Regions from separate parts of the Pseudarthrobacter woesei genome, predicted to be linked through region 3. Evidence: riboswitches for the same ligand, from Rfam matches in the RefSeq annotation. Region 3 holds a riboswitch; each other region holds the start of a gene.
The links. Region 3 has a riboswitch for thiamine pyrophosphate ahead of ACZYZE_RS11050 (ECF transporter S component). Riboswitches for the same ligand answer to the same signal wherever they lie in the genome.

Region 1 (5,326 bases), on a different contig from region 3:
CTTCCGGGATGATCACGGAACCCTTTTCCGGGGTAACGAAGGCAACCTTGGGAGCCTTGGTCTTCAAGGTCCCCTCCTGGCCCGGGAGACCCTTGAACTTCTGCCAGTCACCGGTGATCTTGAGGATCGCGGCAACCTGCTCGGACGGCTGTGCGCCGACGCCGAGCCAGTACTGGGCACGGTCCGTGTCGACCTCGATGTATGAGGGCTCTTCGGTCGGGTGGTACTTGCCGATCTCTTCGATGGCACGGCCGTCACGCTTGGAGCGTGCGTCCATGACGACGATGCGGTAGTACGGTGCGCGCATCTTGCCGAAGCGCTTAAGGCGAATCTTTACGGCCACTTTTGTGGTCACTCCTGTTTCTGAAACGGGGTCGAGCCCGGCGTTCTGCACCCGTGGGGCGGGCCGTACTAGGGGGTTCTAAAAGGACAAGATCCGGACGCGGAGAGAGGGGCCACGCAGATCAAGTACCTGTTCATTGTGCCAGATCAGCGCGGGGATTTCGACTTGACACCCGAAGCCTCACCATTTTGCCGCCGTACAGCCCGTCAGGACGTCCAGACGAACAGCCCGGATCTCGTGGCGGGATCGACGCCGGCAGCCAACTCGGCGAGTTGCCGGACGTAGGAGACGGCCTGCTCCGCGCCGAAAGGCATGTCCTCCTCGGCGGCCCAGCCTTCGGCGACGTCGTCCAGGACGTTACCCTCGCCCTCGGTCTCGTAGCTGAGGAGCTCGGCGAGTGCCCGGACCATTGCCGGCGGGACGCCGAGCAGGGACTCGCTCGCCACGTCCACCATAGCCAACTCGTAGTCGGCGCCGGCGGCATGGACTGCGGTCCCGGCCAGGTCGCCGAGGCGCTCGACTTCGAAATCGCTGATGTCAGGGATCCGGACGGCTCCCGGCGCAGCGGCACCGCCGCCGTCGAGGGCGGCGGCGCGCCTGAGAGCTTCATCGTGGGTGGAGACAAAGATTTCGGTGAATCCCATGGAGCTCGTCCTTTTGTGTGCTCGGCGGCATGTGTGTTCGGCGGCGCTGGTCCGCTGTTTTCGGCGTCGCTTCAGCCTAGCCGCTCCGGCCCGGCCACGCCCGGACCGGACATGCCCGGACGGGACATGCCCTCCCCTGACCGTGACCAATGGACATATTGCCGCTATGTCCATTGCTGGCGGCGCCAAATGGATGTGCCCGGCGCTCGCGTCAATCAAAAGTGGACATGTCCTCCCCCGGCCCGACCAAGCCTCCCCCTCCCAGCCCAGCCCGGCCACCCCCAACCGGCCTCGCCCGGACTGGACATGCCCTCCCCTGACCGCCACCAATGGACATATTGCCGCTATGTCCAGTGCTGGCCGCCTGCGCTGGACATGTCCCTTGGGCCACGTCGGCGGACCTGGGGCATGTCCCGCGGGGGCTGTGAACGCTGGACATGTCCAGTGGCCATGAGATCAATGTGGCCCGTTCCGGGGATGTTGACCTCGGACTCCCTCACGGAACCCGTCCCCTCGCAGCCAGGACAATGCCACGCCATGCGCTCGAAGATGGACTGCGCTTGCGGGACGATCCTGGCCACCTTCCCGTGTTCCCACGCCGTTAATGGCGGACACTCAGCGGACGGCGACGCGGATCCGGTTGCGCCACGGGTCCTCGAAGCGCAGTTCGGCTCCGGTGTGGTGCGAGGGGACCCCTGCGGTCTTGAGTCGGTCAGCAAGGGCGCCGACGTCGTCGCCGGCCGGTACTTCGATCAGCACCTCGCCGAGGCCCAGGGTGTCCCGGCGGGGTCCGGCGCCGCGGCTGTTCCAGACGTTCATGGCCATGTGGTGGTGGTAGCCGCCGGCCGAGACGAACAGCGCCTGGCCGTGCCAGCCCGCCGTCTTTTCGAAGCCGAGGGTTCCGACGTAGAAGTCCTGGGCTGACTCGACGTCGCCGACCTGCAGGTGGACATGTCCGATGCCGGCCTCGGCCTCGCGCTGCCCGGTCACGGATTCCTCGGTGAGGAACTCGTCGAGGTAGCGCTGCGGCGGGAGGGCCAGGCTGTCCATGACCACGTTCGTGCCGTCCCAGGCCCAGGCCTCGCGGGGACGGTCCCAGTAGAGCTCGATGCCGTTACCTTCGGGATCATTGAAGTAGAAGGCCTCGCTCACGAGGTGGTCCGCACTGCCGGTGAAGGACTGGGGCTCGTACCGGGCGGCGGTGGCGACAGTCGCGGCCAGGGAGGGCTGATCCTCGAACAGCAGGGCCGTGTGGAAGAGGCCGGCCTCGCCGCGGGACGGGACGCTGAGCCCCGGCGCCGGGGCGAGGTGGACCAGCGGCTTCAGCCGGCGTCCGAGGTAGAGTCCGCCATCCTGCTCGGCCACGATGTCCAGGCCGAGGGCGCGCTGGTAGTAGTCCGTCATGACCGTCATGTCGCCGACCTTGAGCATCACGGTGCCCATGGTGAGTTCGGCGGGAAGAAGATCCTGGGTGCTGGCTTCTGCAGTCATGTGATCGCTCCGGTGCTTGTGGCGGCCACCGTCCTTCGATGACCTTTCATAGAGCTAAATTACTTGAAGCTTCAATTTATTCCTAATAAACCGGGGTTTGTTCCCGGCGGACCAGTTCTCCGCCCAGCACGATGTGCTTGAGCTCGTGCAGCGTGGCCAGATTGCTGCGCGGGTCTTCGGCGCAGACCAGGACGTCTGCGCCGGCACCTTCGCTGATGGCGTCCGCACCAAGCCATGCCCGCGCACCCCAGGCGCCGGCGTCGAGAGCGGCACTGGCAGGCAGGCCGGCGTCGTGCAGTGCCTGGATCTCGTCCACGATCCGCCCGTGCCTGATGACGCTGCCGGCGTCCGTTCCGGCATAGATGGTGACGCCGGCCTCGAAGGCCTCAAGGACCCGTTCGGCGCGGCGCTCCCAGAGTGAACGCATATGGGCGGCGTAGCGGGGGAATTTCGCGCCGGCCTGGTCTGCGATGTCCGGGAAGGTGGCGATGTTGATCAGGGTGGGGACGATCGGCACGCCCTGCTCGACGAAGCGGGGCACATGCCGGGGCAGGAGGCCGGTCGCGTGCTCGATGCAGTCGATCCCGGCGTCGAGCATGTCATCAAGGGTGTCCTCGGCGAAGCAGTGCGCCGTCACCCGGGCACCTTCATCGTGGGCGGCCCGGACGGCGTCCTGGAGCACGGCGGCGGGGAAACAGGGGGTGAGGTCGCCGGCGCCGCGGTCGATCCAGTCCCCCACGAGCTTGACCCAGCCATCGCCGGCGCGGGCCTGCTTGCGCACCGCCTCCACGAGGCCGTCCGGTTCCACCTCGACGGCGAAGCCGCGGAGGTAGCGCCCGGTGCGGGCAATGTGCCGGCCCGAGCGGATGATGCGCGGCAGCTCCGGCCGCTGCTGGAGCCAGCGCGTGTCGTGCACTGCCCCGGCGTCGCGCACGAGCAGGGTTCCGGCGTTCCGGTCCGTGATGGCCTGCTGTTCGGCCAGCTCTGCCGGGACATCACCGCCGGGGCCCAGTCCGATGTGGCAGTGGGCATCCACGAGCCCGGGAATGACCCAGCCATTCAGCACAACGTCCGGCGCGGCGGCCGGACGGTCGAAGGTCAGCAGGCCGTCCACGGACCAGAGTCCGCGGCGTTCCTGGTCCGCGGCGGTGAGGATGGGGCCGCTGAACTCGATGATGCTGATCATGGCTTAGAGCCTAATCCCAGGATTGACGGGCGCCGTCACACGCGGAGACGTTCCGGACCCCTGTGGTAGCTTCGTGTACGACCACACGGGTGCCCCTGCAGGGGCTGAGATCGGGCTGACGCAGCCTGCGACCGTTGAACCTGCCCGGGTAATGCCGGCGAAGGAAGTGAGTATTCCGTGAATACGCAATTGACACAGCACAGCCCTGCCCACAACCAGGGGCTCCAGGACCTGCCCGTCCACGTCCGGTCCGCGGCCCCCGCACAATCGCTTGAGTCCCACTCGCTGGCGTTCACCACGGATGACCAACACGGCCTCCGTGTCCCGGTGACCGAAATCGCGCTCGCGGATTCGCCCGGCGGCGCAGCCAACGCCCCGTTCCGGGTGTACCGCACCGCCGGTCCGGGCAGCGATCCGGTCCGGGGGCTGGAGCCGTTCCGCGCCCCGTGGATTGAGGCCAGGGCGGACACCGCACCCTACGCCGGCCGGGAACGGGAGCTGCTCGACGACGGCAAGTCCGCTGTCCGCCGGGGAGCGGCGTCGGCCGAGTGGCGGGGCGGACGGCCGATGCCGCGCCGCGCCGTCGACGGCCGGACGGTGACGCAGATGCGCTACGCCCGGGACGGTTTTATTACCCAGGAGATGCGGTTCGTGGCCCTGCGCGAGAACTGCGACGTGGAGCTGGTCCGCTCCGAAGTGGCGGCGGGGCGCGCCATCATTCCCAACAACGTCAACCACCCCGAATCGGAGCCGATGATCATCGGCAAGGCCTTCCTGGTGAAAATCAACGCCAACATCGGCAACTCGGCCGTGACCAGCTCCATCGCGGAGGAAGTCGACAAACTCCAGTGGGCCACCCAATGGGGCGCGGACACCGTCATGGACCTCTCCACCGGGGACGACATCCACACCACGCGGGAATGGCTCATCCGCAACGCCCCCGTGCCCATCGGCACGGTACCGATCTACCAGGCGCTGGAGAAGGTCAACGGCGAGGCCAATGCCCTGACGTGGGAAATCTTCCGGGACACCGTGATCGAACAATGCGAGCAGGGGGTGGACTACATGACTATCCACGCCGGAGTGCTGCTGCGCTATGTGCCCCTGACGGCCAACCGGGTCACCGGCATCGTGTCCCGCGGCGGCGCGATCATGGCCGGCTGGTGCCTGGCGCACCACGAGGAGAACTTCCTCTACACCCACTTCAATGAGCTGTGCGAAATCTTCGCCCGCTACGACGTCGCCTTCTCCCTCGGTGACGGGCTACGGCCCGGCGCGACGGCGGACGCGAATGACGCCGCCCAGTTCGCCGAGCTGGACACCCTTGCCGAGCTCACGCAGCGGGCCTGGGAGTTCGATGTGCAGGTCATGGTGGAGGGCCCGGGGCATGTACCGTTCCACCTCGTCCGGGAAAACGTGGAGCGGCAGCAGGATCTCTGCAAGGGCGCCCCGTTCTACACACTGGGGCCGCTGGTCACCGACATCGCGCCCGGCTATGACCACATCACCTCGGCGATCGGGGCGACGGAGATTGCCCGCTACGGCACCGCAATGCTTTGCTACGTGACGCCCAAGGAACACCTCGGGCTGCCGAACAAGGACGACGTCAAGACCGGCGTGATCACGTACAAGATTGCCGCCCATGCCGCCGATCTCGCCAAG
Region 2 (5,326 bases), on a different contig from region 3:
CTGGCGGATGTCGCGCTTGGTCAGGCCCTCATCGTCCGGGTCGGCGGCGCGGATGTGAGTCGGCTTCGTCATGTACCGGCGGGCCATCGCGATGACCGGGCCGGGCATGGTGGCCGAGAACAGCAGGGTCTGTCGGACAGCCGGGGTCCCGGCGATTAGGGTCTCGACGTCCGGGAGGAAGCCAAGGTCCAGCATTTCGTCGGCCTCGTCAAGGATGACCATCTTGACGTTCTGGAGCACGAGGTGCTTCTGCTTGTAGAGGTCGATGAGGCGGCCGGGGGTACCGACGACGATCTCGACGCCCTTCTGCAGGGCCTCGACCTGGGGCTCATAGGCGCGGCCGCCGTAGATCGTGGTGATGCGGGCGTTGCGCTTGCGGGCGGCGTTCTGCAGGTCGCTGGCGACCTGCACGGCGAGCTCGCGGGTCGGCACAATCACGAGGGCCTGCGGGGCGCCCGGGGCGGGCAGCTGGTCGAAGCCGGCGTCGTCCGGTCCGACGACGCGCTGCAGCGCCGGAATGCCGAACCCGAGGGTCTTGCCGGTGCCCGTCTTGGCCTGGCCGATGATGTCGTGGCCGGAGAGGGCCACGGGCAGCGTCATGGACTGGATCGGGAAGGGGTGGGTGATGCCGGCGTCGGCAAGGGACTCCACGATATCGGCGCGGACGTTGTAGTCGGCGAAGGTCTTCTCGGCAATCTCGTGCGGCTTTTCGTCCGAGATGATGGTCTCTTCCGGCTCAAGCGATTCCGTTCCGGATTCGTCGGTCAGAAGCTGGTGCGTGTGCAATTCACTCACAGGGGAGTTTCCTTATTCATTTTGGGCTGCGCTGCTTGCTCAACGGGGCCGGCCGGGAGGCCGTTCCGGAGCACGCTCAGGCGCGCAGGCAATTCCAGTGGAAGCCGATCGCGGGCTATCTAAATACTGGCACTGGGGACCAGCGGGTGTATCTCAAGATCGCGTAGGGGCGGGCTTGTTGAATTCGAGAATCATGGAAATCAACGACCGGGCATCCATATCTACCCTTCCAGTCTAGCTGTACGCGGCCCGGAACCTTGACTGGCTGTGCCAGTTCGGCCCCGTCGCGGCCCGTCGCGGCGCAATTGCGCCGCGGAATGGCCGCCGAGCGTCAGCCCGCGAGCTCCAGCCGGACTTCCCGGGTGATGATATCGGAGGACACGATCCGGACCCGGACCTGGGTGCCGGATTCCAGCTCGCCGGGGCAACGCGCGGTGACCGCAGGCTCCGCGATCTGGACGATTCCGGAGGGGCCGCCGCCGTTTCCGTTTGCTTTTCCGGAGGCCCCGTTGCCGTTACCGTTCCTTCCGTTCTTGGCGGGCTTGGACCCGGAGATGACCACCGCATCGAATTCCTGGCCGATGTGGTTGATCAGCAGCGCCGCCTCGACGGTGTCGAGTGAGAGGCGTTCCAGCCTCGCGGCCAGCTGGTCCGACGCGGCCATGATCGAGGGAAGTGAAGGGAGGGCCTCGCGGGCCCAGGCCGGGACGTCCGTGCCGTTGCTGAGCGCCTCGCAGATGACCAGCACAAAGCGGTCGATCAGCCGGCGCAGCGGCGCGGTGGAGTGGGCATAGGCGGCGCCGATGGCGGCCTGGACGGCGGCGTCCGGCACTGTTCCGTCAAAGGGGGTATAGCCGGCGCCGCGGAACAGCATGCCGGCGGAGTGTACGATCGCCAGCTGCTGGGGGTCCGTGGGGTCAAGGGTGCGCAGGTACTCGCCGTAGCTCATCTGCCCGTCCCAGGGTTTGCCGAGGGCCCGGGTCTGGCGGTGGAAGTGCGCCAGGGAGTTCTCATCCGGGGCGGGCATGGTGCGCAGGATCCCGACCTTGCCTTCGAGCATGATCCCCGCGGCGGCCATCCCGGTCATGAGTGAAATCTGGGCGTTCCAGTCCTCCACCGGCAGCGGCGGGACCGCCACGATCCGGTAGCCGCCGTCGGGCAGCTGTTCGATTTCCTGTTCCGGCATGTTCAGGCTGGCGCCGCCGCGGAGCCGTTCCAGCTCCACCCGCTTTATCCCCACTTCCTTGAGTAGCTGCAGCACGGGAGCCGCGGTGCCGGCGTCGAGCTCGGCCTGGACACCCTTGTAGCTGAGCTTTGCCCGGCTGCGGACCTGCGCCCGGCGCACCAGCACGGCAGCGACCTCGGCGGCGGCATCGAGCTCGAATTCCCATACGAAGGCGGCACACAGCTGACCGGCGAGCAGGCTACCGGCTGCTTCGCTGATGACTTCCGGATGCAGCGGGATCCGGCCGTCCGGGGTGTAGAAGGTCTGGCCGCGGCGGCGGGTTTCGGCGTCGAGCGCCCCGCCGGGCGCCACAAAGGAGGGGACATCGGCGATGGCATAGAACACCTTGTAACCGTCGCCGGAGCGGTCGATGAAGAGGGCCTGGTCCAGATCGGTGGAGGACTCCGGATCGATGGTCACGAACTCGATATGCGTGAAATCCAACTCCGGCAGCTCGTGCCCGGCCACGGCCTCCTTGGCTTCCCGGAGCGCGTCCTTGGGGAAAGGTCCCGGCAGTTCCAGCGTGGTGCGCAGCGTGGTCAAGGCCGCGGCAAGCTGGTTCTCCTGCTGGTGGATGCCGGGGGTCAGGCGATGATGGGACACGAAAATCAGATTAGCCCGAATCCCGCGATTAGTCTTGGATCATGAGCACATCCCCGTCCGATCCTGCCCGCTACAACAGCTTCCTGATGGATCTGCTCGGTGTGATGGCCTACGGCGAGCTTTCGGCCTTCGAGCGGCTGTCCTCCGATGCCCGGTATTCGCCCACCCTGCACGACCGTGCGGTGCTTGCCCGGATCGCCGTGATCGAGTTCCAGCACTACGAACTGGTCAGCGCACGGCTGGAGGAGATGGGTTTTGATGCGGAGGCCGCCATGCTGGCCTTCCAGCCGTCCGTGGACCACTTCCACCAGCGCACCCGCCCGGCAGACTGGTTCGAATCCCTGATGAAGGCCTACGTGATCGACACGGTCTCCGCCGATTTCTACCGTGCCGTGTCGCGCCACGTCGACGACTCGACCCGGGAGCTCGTGGAGCGGATCCAGTCCGACGAAGCGGCCACCGCGGTGCTGCGCGAGCGTCTCAGGGAGGCCCTTGGACATGACCCGCGGCTGGCGTCGCGGCTGGCCCTGTGGGCGCGGCGGCTGCTGGGGGAGGCCCTGACCCAGGCGCAGCGGGTGGGCTCCGAGCACGCGTTCCTCGGCGGCCTGACTGGCGTCGACGAGGAACGGTCAAAGGAGCTGGTCCGCGGGCTGACGGCCGAACTGGCCGCCGGGCACTCGAGCCGGATGAAGCAGCTGGGGTTGACCGGCTGATCCCGATCAGGGCTCTGCCCCGGCAGACCCGGCTCAGGCCTCCGCGGCGTCGAGTGCGGCCAGCAGGGCGCGGGCGGCGTCCGCGGGATCATCGGCCTCGGTGATCGCCCGGACCACGACGATCCGGCGGGCGCCGGCCGCCACCACCTGCTCCACATTGCCCAGGTCGATGCCGCCGATCGCGAACCACGGGACCATGCCGTTGACGGTGCCGTCGGCCCCGTCGCGGACCGTGGACTCGGCCCGGCGGACAGCCTCCGCGGCATACCGCACCAGATCCAGCCCGACGGCGGCGCGCCCCGGCTTGGTGGGCGTGGCCCACACGGGCCCCACGCAGAAATAGTCCAGCCCGCTGCGGCCGGGGGAGGCGGCAATCGCGGCGTCCACTTGTTCGGGGCTGTGGGTGGAGAGTCCGATCGCGGTGCCCGTGCCGAGGATGGTCCGGGCAGCCTCAAGCGGGAGGTCCTTCTGCCCGATGTGGAATACCGGCGCCCCCGAAAGCGACGCAATGTCCGCCCTGTCATTGACCGCCCAGAGGCGGCCGTGACGCTGGGCGGCGTCGTGCAGCACCTCAAGCAGCCCGAGTTCCTCGGCCGCCTCGATGGACTTGTCGCGAAGCTGGATGATGTCGACGCCGCCGGCAAAGGCGGCATCAACGAAGGCTGCAAAGTCTCCGCGGTCCTTGCGGGCGTCGGTGCACAGGTAGAGGCGGGCGGTGGTGTGGACGGCATCCTTGCTCATGCCCCAAGACTAGTTCCTCTAAACTGGGGCCATACCGCGGGAGCCCGCTGCAACCGACCGCCACCGGTGTTCGGCGCCGGAGGGGCTGAGAGGGCGTCAGAGCCGACCGCTTGACCTGATCCGGCTAGTACCGGCGTAGGGAAGGAATCCTCGATGGTCCCACCATCCGCCCCGGCTGCTCCCGGGCTTCACGGCGCTGTTCATGACTCCACGGCCGGGAAATATTACGACGTGGCCGTGATCGGCGGCGGCGTGGTGGGCCACGGCATCGCCTGGGCCGCGAGGCAATCGGGCCGATCCGTCGCCCTGATCGACGACGCCCCCGGCAGCGGCGCCAGCTGGGCCGCCGCGGGCATGCTCGCCCCCGTGAGCGAACTCCACTATCGGGAGGAGGACCTCCTGGAACTTATGCTCGAATCCTCCCGCCTGTGGCCTGGCTTCGCCGCCGGACTCGACGGCAGCCCCGGGGGCCCCCGTCTCCCCGGGGAGACCGGTCCCCCCGGCGAGCCGGGAACGGGCACCGGCTACCTCACGACGTCGACCCTCGTCATCGGGGCCGACGCCGCCGACCGCCGGGCGCTCGCGGACCTGCGGGCGGTGCAGCAGTCGTGCGGCCTGACCGTGGAGCCGCTGACCGTCCGCGGGGCGCGCGGACGCGAACCCCTGCTCAGCCCGGGGATCTCCTGCGCCTTCGACATCCCCGCCGACCATCAGGTGGACCCGCGCCGGCTTCTTGCCCGGATCGCGGCGCTGCTGGCGGCGGGCACCCGGTACTCCGCTGTTCCCCGCCGCGCTGCCGGACTGCTCTGGGAGGGCGACCGCGTCAGCGGAGTCGGCCTGGCCGGCGGCGGGACGGTCCGGGCAGGGGAAACGGTGGTGGCCAACGGGCTGGGCGCCGCCGGGCTGGCCGGACTGCCGTCCGGGCTAAACCTGCCGCTCCGGCCGGTCCACGGCGACATCCTCCGGCTCCGGGTGCCCGCCCACCTGCGGCCGCTGCTGGGATCCACCGTGCGCGGCCTTGTCCGCGGGGTGCCGGTCTACATTGTCCCGCGGGAGGACGGGACGGTGGTGATCGGGGCGACCCAGCGTGAGGACGCTCTCTCCGACGGAGGCCGCGCAGGCGGCGCCGTCTCCGCCGGGGGCGTCTACCAGCTGCTGCGGGACGCGCAGCAGCTGGTCCCCGCCGTCGCCGAACTGGAGCTGCTCGAGGCGACCTCGCGGGCACGGCCCGGAACACCGGACAACGCCC
Region 3 (5,326 bases):
GGTGCTCGGACTGTTCCTGCTGCTTTCCTCCGTGGGGCTGCAGATGCGCAGCTGGTGGGTGTGGCCGGTGCTCGTGGTGGCCTGGATCTTCCAGCTGCTGACCGTGCCGGTATCCGCGCACATGGTGGGCCGGGCCGGCTACCGCACCAAACACCTGCACCGCGAACTGCTGAGCAGCGATGAGCTGGAAGCCGTGGTGCAGCACGCGGCGAATACGCGCGGCCTCACGGACGACGGCGACGGCGGCGCCGCGCCTACCGACGAGCGGTGATGGCTAGACGATGCGCCCTAAACCAGGCGCCTTAAACCAGGTCTTGGGACTTGGCGAAGCGGGTGACAGCGCGCTGGGTGCCGCGGTTCGCGAGGACCTGGATGATGGCGCTGACCGAGGCGGAGATCAGCGCGAAGGTCAGGGCCGAGCGCAGGGTGGTGGGAACGTCGTCGTCGTGGCCCTTGGGCGGCTTGTTGCCGGTGGACTTCTCCCAGACGGTGTCGACGAGCTTGGTGCCGACGAAGCCGGCCAGCAGGCTGATGCCGGTGCCGAGCAGTTTGATGAAAATGTTCATTCTTCGCAACTCCTTGCGGGAGGAAACAGGGCTTCCCCTAGCCTAGCGTTCCCGGCCCGGTGCCGGGACCCCAGGCTGGCGGTCCCGTCTGGCCGAGGATTTCCGACAGTGCTTCCACCACCAGCTCATGATCGGCTTTCTGCGGCAAGCCCGAAACCGTGACAGTGGCTATGGCCCCGGTTCCCCGCACATAGATGGGAAAGGCGCCGCCGTGCGCCGCGAACACCTGCTGGTCGAACCAGGCGTTGTCCTCGATCCTCCCGCCGGCAGCCCGCGCCCGAAGACCCACGAGCAGGGACGGGACTTCGTAGCGGACGGCCGTGCGCTGCTTGGCCCTGATCCAGCGTTCGTTGTCCGGGGTGGCACCCTCCAGCGCCGCGTGGAAGAGCACCTGCTCACCTTTGGTGATGTCGATGGCGATGGGGTGCGAGCGTTGCCTGCCGAGTTCGACCAGGAGGAGCCCGAGGTCCAGGGCATCGTCTTTGCTGAACGACTGGAATTGCAGCTCGTCGATTTCGGCCAGGATGCGGCCGATGAGTGCCGCGAGGGATCCGTGCGGCTGGGGTTCCGCGGAGTCCGGGTCGTAGCCGGGGGAAGACTCTGGTGGGTTGGTCATGTGATCCAGCCTCCGATACTTGGCCGTCTTTGGCCAGCCCTGCCGGCTCTGCGAACCGGGGTGTCCGGCCGGGTGGAACCTGCGGCAGCGCGGGCCGCAGGATTGTGACGGCGGGCCACGGAATTCGCGGCGCAGCGGGTGTAAACTAGGCAACGCCCACAAGGGCGATCTTTAATACGACAGGGGAGCGCCGCCGTCGGGCATCACTGGAGAAATCCAGCGGAACCGCAGGTGGGCGCTGAGAGTGCGGACAGCCGCAGACCCTCGAACCTGATCCGGTTAGTACCGGCGCAAGGGAGTCGAGTTCTCAGAGTGCCCGGAGGGGCGGCGGAAGCCGTGACCCGCCGGGACACTCTCCCCTCCTGTTCCTCAGGAGGACGACATGACTGATACATCCGCAAAGCATGGTTCTGCACGGAAGGTACCCACCCGGCCCGGTCACAACTGGCGTGTGGTGGATATTGTGGTGGCCGCGTTGATCGCGGTGGCCGGGGGCGTAATTTTCTGGGCCTGGTCCCAGGGCGCCAACCTCATCTCCGCCCCCGTCAACGCGTTCTACCCGCCGCTGACCGGGCTCTACGCTGGTGGCTGGATGATCCCGGCGGTGCTGGGCATGCTCATCATCCGCAAGCCGGGCGCCGCCCTGTTCTGCGAAGCCGTGGCCGCCACCGGCGAGCTCATTATGGGCTCGCAGTACGGCACCACGGTGCTCATCTCCGGCCTTCTGCAGGGCCTCGGCGCGGAACTGGTGTTCGCCGCGTTCGTTTACAAGAAGTTCAACCTGCCGGTGGCCCTGCTGGCCGGTGCCGGCGCGGGCCTGTTCTGCGGACTGAACGATTCGTTTATGCCCTGGGGCTGGAATATTGCGTACGCCGGCGGCGACAAGCTCGCCTACATCATTTTCACCGCCATCTCCGGCGCCCTGATCGCCGGCGGACTGTCCTGGCTCGCCACCCGCGGGCTGGCCAGGACCGGGGTGCTGAGCTCCTTCGCGTCCCGCAAGGCCGCATCGGAACCCGTCTTCTCCTGATAGCCATAGCCGCACACGACTGATGACATCTGAGACGGCCGGCCGCCCGGCCGCGATCACCGCGCGCGGCTGGGGCTGGCGGCACGCAGGGAGGGCCAAACCTGCCGTCAGCGGCCTGGACCTGGACATCCGGCCGGGCGAACGCGTGCTGCTGCTGGGGCCCTCCGGCGCCGGCAAATCCACGCTGCTCCATGCCCTGGCGGGGGTGCTGGGCGATGGTTCCGCCGGTGACGCCCCGGCGGACACCGGGGACTCGGACGAGACCGGCAGCCTCCTGATCGACGGTGCCCCGCCGCGGGCACAGCGCGGCCGGGCCGGGCTGATGCAGCAGGATCCCGAGACCCAGGTGGTGCTCTCGCGCCTCGGCGACGACGTCGCGTTCGGTGCGGAGAACCTGTCCGTGCCCCCGGCGGAGATCTGGTCCCGGGTAGCGGAAGCACTCGACGACGTCGGGCTGGGCCGGCTGCCGCTCGACCATCCGACGTCGTCTCTCTCCGGCGGCCAGAAGCAGCGACTGGCGCTCGCCGGCATCCTGGCGATGCGCCCCGGGCTGATCCTGCTGGACGAACCCACCGCGAACCTGGACCCCGCCGGCGTCCTGGAAGTCCGCGACGCCGTGGGTCGCTGCCTGGACAAGACCGGCGCAACCCTGGTGGTGGTGGAGCACCGGGTCTCGGTCTGGAAGGGCCTCGTGGACCGGATTGTGGTGCTGCAGCCAGGATCGGCCACCGACGCCGCCGTGCTGATCGACGGTCCGCCGGACCGGGTCCTGGCACAGGCACGGGACATGCTCACAGCTGCGGGCGTCTGGGTGCCGGACTATGTGCCGCAGACCCGGGCACGCACCACGGAAGGTTCCGGCAGCGGCACCTCCGGGGCCGGATCCGCGGGGAATTTGCTGCTCGCCGCCGGGGACCTCGCTGTCTCCCGCGAACGTCCCCGCCGGGCCGGTCTCCGCGGCGGGTTCCGCACCGTCGCGCCGGAACCCGTGCAATCCGGCATCACCGCCCGGATCCGCGCCGGAGAAGCGCTGACCATCACGGGCCCCAACGGCTCGGGGAAGTCCACGTTCGCCCTGACCCTGGCGGGCCTGCTCGCGCCGGTGTCCGGCAAGGTGTCCGCCACACCGGAACTGAGCGCAGGCGCCGGGATCGATCCGTACACGTGGAAGGCGCAACAGCTGATCGCCAGGATCGGCACCGTATTCCAGGAGCCTGAGCACCAGTTCGTCACCGGCCGTGTGCTTGACGAGCTGATGTTCGGGCCCCGGCACCTGGGCCACGGCGAAGATCGGGTGGACGAACTGCTGGAACGACTGCGGCTGACCAAGCTCGTGGACGCCAACCCCTACACCCTCTCCGGCGGCGAAAAACGGCGCCTCTCCGTGGCCACTGTGCTCGCCGCGCACCCGCGGGTGCTCGTCCTGGACGAGCCGACCTTCGGCCAGGACGCCAACACCTGGGCCGAGCTTGCCTCCTTCCTCTCCGAACTTCTCGACGCAGGCACCGCCGTCGTATCCGTGACGCACGATGCGGAATTCACCGAAGTCCTGGGCGGCACCGAGCTCAGCCTCCGTGCCCCGGAGTGCGAAGGACCTGGGCACCGCGAACCGGGGAAGGTGGGCGCGCCATGAGGGAAGAGCAGACGCTGCGCGGAAACCACGCACTCCTGACCCGCGCCAACCCGCTGGCGAAGTTCGCCGCCGTCGTGCTCATCACGATGGTCCTGGCGCTGTCCATCGACTGGGTGTCCGCCTCGGTGGCGCTCACTTTCGAGCTGGCGCTTTTTCCGCTGGCCGGGCTGACCCTCGGCCTGCTCTGGCAGCGCGGCTGGCCGCTGGTCCTGGCGTCGGCCCTGGGCGGGTGGAGCACGACGATCCTGGCGCCGGATTCCGGGGGCATACTGTTCGACGCCGGGATCTGGTCCATCAGCGAGGGATCCCTCGAGCTGGGGCTGGGTTTTATGCTCCGCGGACTGGCGATCGCCCTGCCGGCAGTGCTGCTGATGAGCTGCACCGACCCCACTGACCTCGCCGATGCCCTCGCGCAGAACGCGAAACTTCCGCACCGCTTCGTCCTGGGCACGCTGGCCGCGATGCGGCTCGTGGGGCTCATGGCCGAGGAATGGCAGACCATCGGCATGGCGCGCCGTGCCCGCGGCGTGGGCTCCCGCGGAAATCCGGTGCAGCGGCTCCGGGCCACGCTGGGGCAGAGCTTCGGGCTGCTGGTCCAGGCGGTCCGGCGTGCCTCCCGGCTGGCGGTCACCATGGAGGCACGGGGGTTTGGCGGCTCACAGCGGACGTGGGCGCGGACATCGACCTACAGCATCCTGGACGTGTGGGTGCTGCTGGGCGGGCTGGGTATCGCCGTGGCTTCCGCCGCCGCGGCACTGGGGGCCGGGACCTGGAATATGGTCTTCCTGACGCGGCAGTAGCGGGCAGTATCGCACAGTACGGATATCCCTGTGAGCTTAACGGCATTCCGGCGGCAATCCCCGGGGTGAATAACTCATCCGTGATATTTTCTTGTGATGACTCAACAGACTGCTGAACATGTAGGTGTGCTGCTCCGCGATGCCCGCGGCCAGAAGGGCTGGACCCAGGGACAGCTCGCCGCCGAGCTGGGAACCAGCCAGAGCGCCATCGCCAGAATGGAACAGGGCAAGCAGAACCTGAGCCTGAAAATGATCCAGCGGCTCGAGTCGATCTTCGGCCGCACCATCGTCAAGGTGGGCCGCCCGGCCATGGCCCACCTCCGGGTCGAGGGCGGCCGCAGGCTCTCCGGCGCCGTTGACGTCAACAGCAGCAAGAACGCCGGCGTCGCCCTGCTCTGCGCAAGCCTGATCAACCGCGGCACCACGACGCTGCGCCGGCTGGCCCGGATCGAAGAGGTCAACCGGATCGTGGAGGTGCTGACCAGCATCGGCGTCGAATGCACCTGGCTCAACGCCAGCGATCTGCAGATCCGCCGTCCCGCCGTCCTGGACCTCGGCTCCATGGACGTGGAGGCTGCCCGCCGCACCCGCAGCGTGATCATGCTGCTGGGTCCCCTGCTGGACGAATCCAGCGAATACCGGCTGCCCTACGCGGGCGGTTGCGACCTCGGCACCCGCACC
Region 4 (5,326 bases), on a different contig from region 3:
TGGGACACCATCGAGGCCTACGTCACCTATGTGGCGCCGGACCTCGTGGGCCGGCTGGAAAAATGGACCAAGGACACGGACATCTTCGCGGCCTGGCGCATCGATGAGCAGATCCACAAGGCACTGGACCGCAAGGTCTTCCTGCCCTCCGGCGGTTCCCTCGTGATCGACCGCACCGAAGCCATGACCGTGGTGGACGTCAACACCGGCAAGTTCACCGGCAGCGGCGGCAACCTCGAGGAAACCGTCACCAAGAACAACCTGGAAGCGGCCGAGGAAGTCGTCCGGCAGCTCCGGCTCCGCGACATCGGCGGCATCATCGTGATCGACTTCATCGACATGGTGCTCGAATCCAACCGTGACCTTGTGCTGCGCCGCATGGTGGAGTGCCTGGGCCGGGACCGGACCAAACACCAGGTGGCGGAGGTGACCTCGCTGGGCCTCGTGCAGATGACGCGCAAGCGGATGGGCACCGGGCTGCTGGAAGTCTTCGGCGAACAGTGCGAAACCTGCGCCGGCCGCGGGATCGTCACCCACGACGAGCCGGTGGAACACCGCCGGGCCAACACCGTCGCCGCCGAACACTACGTCCCGCGGGCCGAGAGCCAGCCCGCGGCACGGACCGAGCGCAAGGGCCGCCGCCGCGGCCGGGGCGGCCAGGGCGCGGACGACCAGTCCGCCCCGGCAGCAGTCCACGCCGAGCCCACCGAGGCCGAGCGCCACGCCAAGGCCGAGACGACCCGCGCCGCGCTGGCGAATATTGCTGCTGCGGCGCACGCCGCCCACCTGCACGACGGGGAGGCCGACGCCGGAACCCGCCAGGCCGACGCCGAGACGCGCCGGGCCGCGGTCGAGGCCGTGGCGCAGTTCGCCGCCACGGAGGAAGCAGCCGGACGGCCCGCTGCCGTACTGACCTTCGGCGGCGAGCAGGTCGCCTTGCCGTTCGTTGAGCACGCTGACGACACCCCGGCACCGGCCCTGACCCTGGACCTGCTGACCGAAGCGTTCGCCCAGCTCGGCGAACCCGGGGACAGCAAACCGGCCACAGGCCGGACGGACGCAGACCGGACCGAAGCCGCCAAGACACCGGCCGCCAAGACGCCGGCCGCCCGGACAGCTACGGCGGCTCCCGCCCGCGCGGGCGGCACCGGACCCGGACGTGCCCAGGGACCCGGTTCCCAGACCGAGGCTGAGGCCGAGGCCGGCACGTCCCGCGCCCGCCGCGGACGCCGCAACCGGAGCGCCAGCCGCGCCCAGGGTGCAGCCAACGCGACGTCTGTTGAACACCGGGAGGCAACGGAGCACCGCGGGGCGGCCACGCAGGCCGCGGCAGGTGCGGTGCACGAGGCCAAGGCCCCGGCCGCCGCACCGGCAGCAGCGAAGCCGGCCGCGAACGAGCCGATCATCCTCGGCGTCGGCGTACCGGCGTCGGAGCTGTAACAGCCCAGTAGCCCGGTAGCTCAGCACGTCAGCAGTTCAGCAGGACCGCGGGTGCGGTCCGGACCCGGTGTAGCAATACGCCAGGTCCGGACCGCACCCGCGACTTCGTTAAGCGATACGGCTAGGCTGTAGCACTGACACGGGGTGCCGCGCATCGAGCCGGCTGAGATCCAGACCCGTTGAACCTGTCCGGTTAGCACCGGCGAAGGGATGTCTCGTGGCTTCATCCTCCGTTGCAGTGTCCACTTTTGCGGCCTCACTTCTTCCGCACGCCCCGCGGACCGCCGGGCCCAGGATCCCGCGCGTGCTTGCCATCGCTGGCTCGGACCCCTCCGGCGGGGCAGGCATCCAGGCCGATCTCAAGAGCATTGCCGCGCACGGCGGCTACGGCATGGCGGCGATCACGGCCCTAACCGCCCAGAACACCAGGGGCGTCAGCGCCGTCCACGTCCCGCCGGCGGCCTTCCTGACCGCCCAGCTGGAGGCGGTCAGCACGGATATCAGTATCGACGCCGTCAAGATCGGCATGCTGGGGGACACCGACGTGATCGACGCCGTCCGTGGCTGGCTCGACAAGACACGGCCCGGCGTCGTGGTCCTTGACCCGGTGATGGTGGCTACGAGCGGCGACCGGCTGCTGCAGGAGTCGGCCGAGGCTGCCCTGCACGCGCTGCTTCCCTATGCTGACCTGATTACGCCCAACCTTGCGGAGCTGGCGATCCTGCTGAAGGAACCCGTCGCCGCGGACTGGAACGGGGCCCTGGCCCAGGGTAAGCGGCTCGCCGCACTGGCCGGCACCACGGTCCTCGTGAAGGGCGGCCACCTCGACAGTGGTGCCGGCGCGGGGGGCGGTTACGCCGACGTCGGCTGCCCCGATGCGCTCGTCAACACCGGCGGACTGCTCCGCCAGGACGTTGTGGTGGTGCCTGGGCAGCGAGTGCCCACCCGCAACAGCCACGGAACCGGCTGCTCGCTGTCCTCGGCGATCGCCACTGTGCAGGCCCGCGTGGGGGACTGGGAGGCGGCGCTCCGCGAGGTCAAGCCGTGGCTGGCCGGTGCGCTGCGCGATTCGGAGCGCCTCGGCGTCGGAACGGGAAACGGCCCGGTCCACCATTTCCACCATGTGCAGCACCTGACCGAGCACCATGCCGGCCCGCGGCAACACGTCCCGGCAGAGGGCGAATTCGCCGTCGCGCTGCGAGACAGTGCTGCCGCGGACCTTGAGGCGATCTACGGGCTGGAGTTCATCAAGGCGCTGGCCGACGGTACGCTGCCGGAGAAGGACTTCGCTTACTACCTCGCGCAGGACGCCCAGTACCTCAACGGCTATTCGCGCGTGCTGGCCCGGGCGGCGGCCATGGCGCCCACCGAAGCCGAACAGCTCTTCTGGGCGCGCTCCGCGCAGAACTGCCTCGAAGTCGAGTCCGGGCTGCACCGGAACTGGCTCAGCACCCGCACGGCAGACCTGCGGCCGGGGCCGGTCACCAAGTCCTATGTGGACCATCTGCTGGCCGCCTCGGTCTCCGGCAGTTACGGGGTACTGGTGGCCGCCGTCCTGCCGTGCTTCTGGCTCTACGCCGAGGTGGGGGAATCCCTGCACGGAGAGTTCCTCGCCGCCGGGGCACCGGAAGCGCATCCCTATGCCGTATGGCTGAGTACCTACGCGGATGAGGAGTTCGCCGCAGCGACCCGGCAGGCGATCGCCTATACGGATGCGGCGGCCCGGCTGGCCTCGGGGCGTGAACGGGAGGCCATGGCGCTGGCCTTCCGGCAGTCGGCCGGCTATGAAGTAGAGTTCTTCGACGCGCCGAGGCTGCACGCCTGACGCGGACGGCCCGACGCAGCCTGTACGATAGTCGGGCACGGTTCCGGAAGTCGCAGCGGCACCACTCGGTCAATACCAAGTGGCGCCTATCACGAACTACCCGCCGGAACCAGCCTCATTTGCGACCGAAGGCGAATTTAGCGTAGTCTAGATCTTCGGTGCTTACGCCAACACTTGGGTTATGACCTTGAGGACAATCCGTTCAGTATTGTCCACGGGATAGCTCATGGGTTCCCCCGGGGAATCCACCGGCGTAGAGGCACAGCGTGAGCCGGACCAAATATCTTGGACCCAGGTTCCGCACGCAAATCTAGTAATAAACGTCGAGAGAAGTGAGTTCCCCAGTGGTGTACGCGATTGTCCGCGCAGGCGGCCGGCAAGAGAAGGTTTCCGTTGGAGACTTCGTTACCCTGAACCGCGTCCCCGGTGGAGCCGGCAGCACCTTTGAGCTGCCCGCACTGCTCCTGGTCGACGGTGACAAGGTTACGTCCGCTGCCGCGGACCTGGCCAAGGTAACGGTTACGGCTGAGATCCTCGAAGACCTTCGTGGTCCGAAGATCGTCATCCAGAAGTTCAAGAACAAGACCGGCTACAAGAAGCGCCAGGGTCACCGTCAGGAATTGACCAAGGTCAAGATCACCGGTATCAAGTAACTAACCGTTACTGTTCAGGTTTTCAGCAGATTCCCCAGAATTTTTAAGGCAGGCATTTTCAAATGGCACATAAAAAAGGCGCGAGTTCCACTCGCAACGGTCGTGACTCCAACGCCCAGTACCTCGGCGTCAAGCGCTTCGGCGGCCAGGTGGTTTCCGCAGGCGAGATCATCGTCCGCCAGCGTGGCACCCACTTCCACCCGGGCGCCGGCGTAGGCCGCGGCGGGGACGACACCCTGTTCGCGCTGGCCCCCGGCGCAGTCGAGTTCGGCACCCGCCGTGGTCGCCGCGTCGTGAACATCGTGGCTGCTGCAGCGGCAGAGTAACAACAAGCTGTAAATCGGTGGGGCGGGCCATTAGGTCCGCTCCACCGGTGTTTTAACCGCATTACAATCATCTTGGGCCACTTCGGGGGCCTAAGGAACAGCACTGAGGAGATCCACGTGGCGAGCTTTGTAGACCGGGTAGTACTGCACGTATCCGGCGGTACCGGCGGCCATGGTTGTGTCTCCGTCCACCGCGAGAAGTTCAAGCCCCTCGGCGGTCCGGACGGCGGCAACGGCGGCAACGGCGGCGACGTCATCCTGCGTGTCGATCCCCAGACCACCACCCTGCTGGACTACCACCACGCACCCCACCGGCACGCCACCAACGGCGGCCCCGGCATGGGCGACTGGCGCGGCGGCAAACACGGCGAAACCCTGATCCTTCCGGTCCCCGTCGGCACTGTGGTCAAGACCAAGTCCGGCGAACTCCTCGCCGACCTTGTGAGCGAAGGCGCCGAGTACATTGCGGCCGCCGGCGGCATCGGCGGCCTCGGCAACGCCTCGCTCTCCTCCCAGAAGCGCCGCGCGCCCGGCTTCGCCCTGCTCGGCATCGAAGGCGAGTCCAGCGACGTCGTCCTGGAACTGAAGTCCATCGCGGATATCGCACTGGTCGGCTTCCCGTCCGCCGGCAAGTCCAGCCTCATCGCCGCCATGTCCGCGGCGCGGCCCAAGATCGCCGACTACCCTTTCACCACCCTGATCCCCAACCTCGGCGTTGTCCAGGCCGGCGAGGTACGCTTCACGATCGCCGATGTGCCGGGCCTGATCGAAGGCGCCAGCGAAGGCAAGGGACTTGGCCACTATTTCCTGCGCCATGTCGAGCGCTGCGCCGCCCTGGTGCACGTGCTGGACTGCGGCACGCTCGAGTCCGACCGCGACCCGCTCTCCGACCTGGCTATCATCGAAGCCGAGCTCGAGAAGTACACGGTGGATATGAGCTACAGCGGAGCCGACGGCGAGGTGGTGCCGCTGAACCACCGCCCCCGCCTCGTCGCCCTGAACAAGGTGGACCTGCCGGACGGCAAGGACATGGCCGAGTTCGTCCGCCCGGAACTCGAATCCCGCGGCTACAAGGTCTTCGA

Region 1: another riboswitch for thiamine pyrophosphate. It lies ahead of thiC (phosphomethylpyrimidine synthase ThiC); the one in region 3 lies ahead of ACZYZE_RS11050 (ECF transporter S component).
Region 2: another riboswitch for thiamine pyrophosphate. It lies ahead of thiO (glycine oxidase ThiO); the one in region 3 lies ahead of ACZYZE_RS11050 (ECF transporter S component).
Region 4: another riboswitch for thiamine pyrophosphate. It lies ahead of ACZYZE_RS16105 (bifunctional hydroxymethylpyrimidine kinase/phosphomethylpyrimidine kinase); the one in region 3 lies ahead of ACZYZE_RS11050 (ECF transporter S component).

What each region holds. Positions count from the first base shown of each region.
Region 1 is NZ_JBVAYU010000003.1:388,268-393,593, reverse strand. It holds gene rpsP (30S ribosomal protein S16) at 1-343, opposite strand, end outside; gene ACZYZE_RS07195 (hypothetical protein) at 550-987, opposite strand; gene ACZYZE_RS07190 (VOC family protein) at 1,603-2,478, opposite strand; gene ACZYZE_RS07185 (amidohydrolase family protein) at 2,561-3,664, opposite strand; TPP riboswitch at 3,740-3,847, shown strand; gene thiC (phosphomethylpyrimidine synthase ThiC) at 3,842-5,326, shown strand, end outside.
Region 2 is NZ_JBVAYU010000020.1:10,830-16,155, reverse strand. It holds gene ACZYZE_RS18110 (DEAD/DEAH box helicase) at 1-795, opposite strand, end outside; gene ACZYZE_RS18105 (RNB domain-containing ribonuclease) at 1,127-2,623, opposite strand; gene ACZYZE_RS18100 (ferritin-like fold-containing protein) at 2,665-3,336, shown strand; gene thiE (thiamine phosphate synthase) at 3,370-4,077, opposite strand; TPP riboswitch at 4,104-4,237, shown strand; gene thiO (glycine oxidase ThiO) at 4,231-5,326, shown strand, end outside.
Region 3 is NZ_JBVAYU010000006.1:201,679-207,004, reverse strand. It holds gene mnhG (monovalent cation/H(+) antiporter subunit G) at 1-271, shown strand, start outside; gene ACZYZE_RS11060 (DUF4235 domain-containing protein) at 303-566, opposite strand; gene ACZYZE_RS11055 (heme-degrading domain-containing protein) at 604-1,182, opposite strand; TPP riboswitch at 1,354-1,497, shown strand; gene ACZYZE_RS11050 (ECF transporter S component) at 1,565-2,212, shown strand; gene ACZYZE_RS11045 (ABC transporter ATP-binding protein) at 2,235-3,845, shown strand; gene ACZYZE_RS11040 (energy-coupling factor transporter transmembrane component T family protein) at 3,842-4,645, shown strand; gene ACZYZE_RS11035 (UDP-N-acetylglucosamine 1-carboxyvinyltransferase) at 4,742-5,326, shown strand, end outside.
Region 4 is NZ_JBVAYU010000013.1:49,740-55,065, forward strand. It holds gene ACZYZE_RS16100 (Rne/Rng family ribonuclease) at 1-1,440, shown strand, start outside; TPP riboswitch at 1,571-1,668, shown strand; gene ACZYZE_RS16105 (bifunctional hydroxymethylpyrimidine kinase/phosphomethylpyrimidine kinase) at 1,679-3,265, shown strand; gene rplU (50S ribosomal protein L21) at 3,610-3,918, shown strand; gene rpmA (50S ribosomal protein L27) at 3,981-4,244, shown strand; gene obgE (GTPase ObgE) at 4,362-5,326, shown strand, end outside.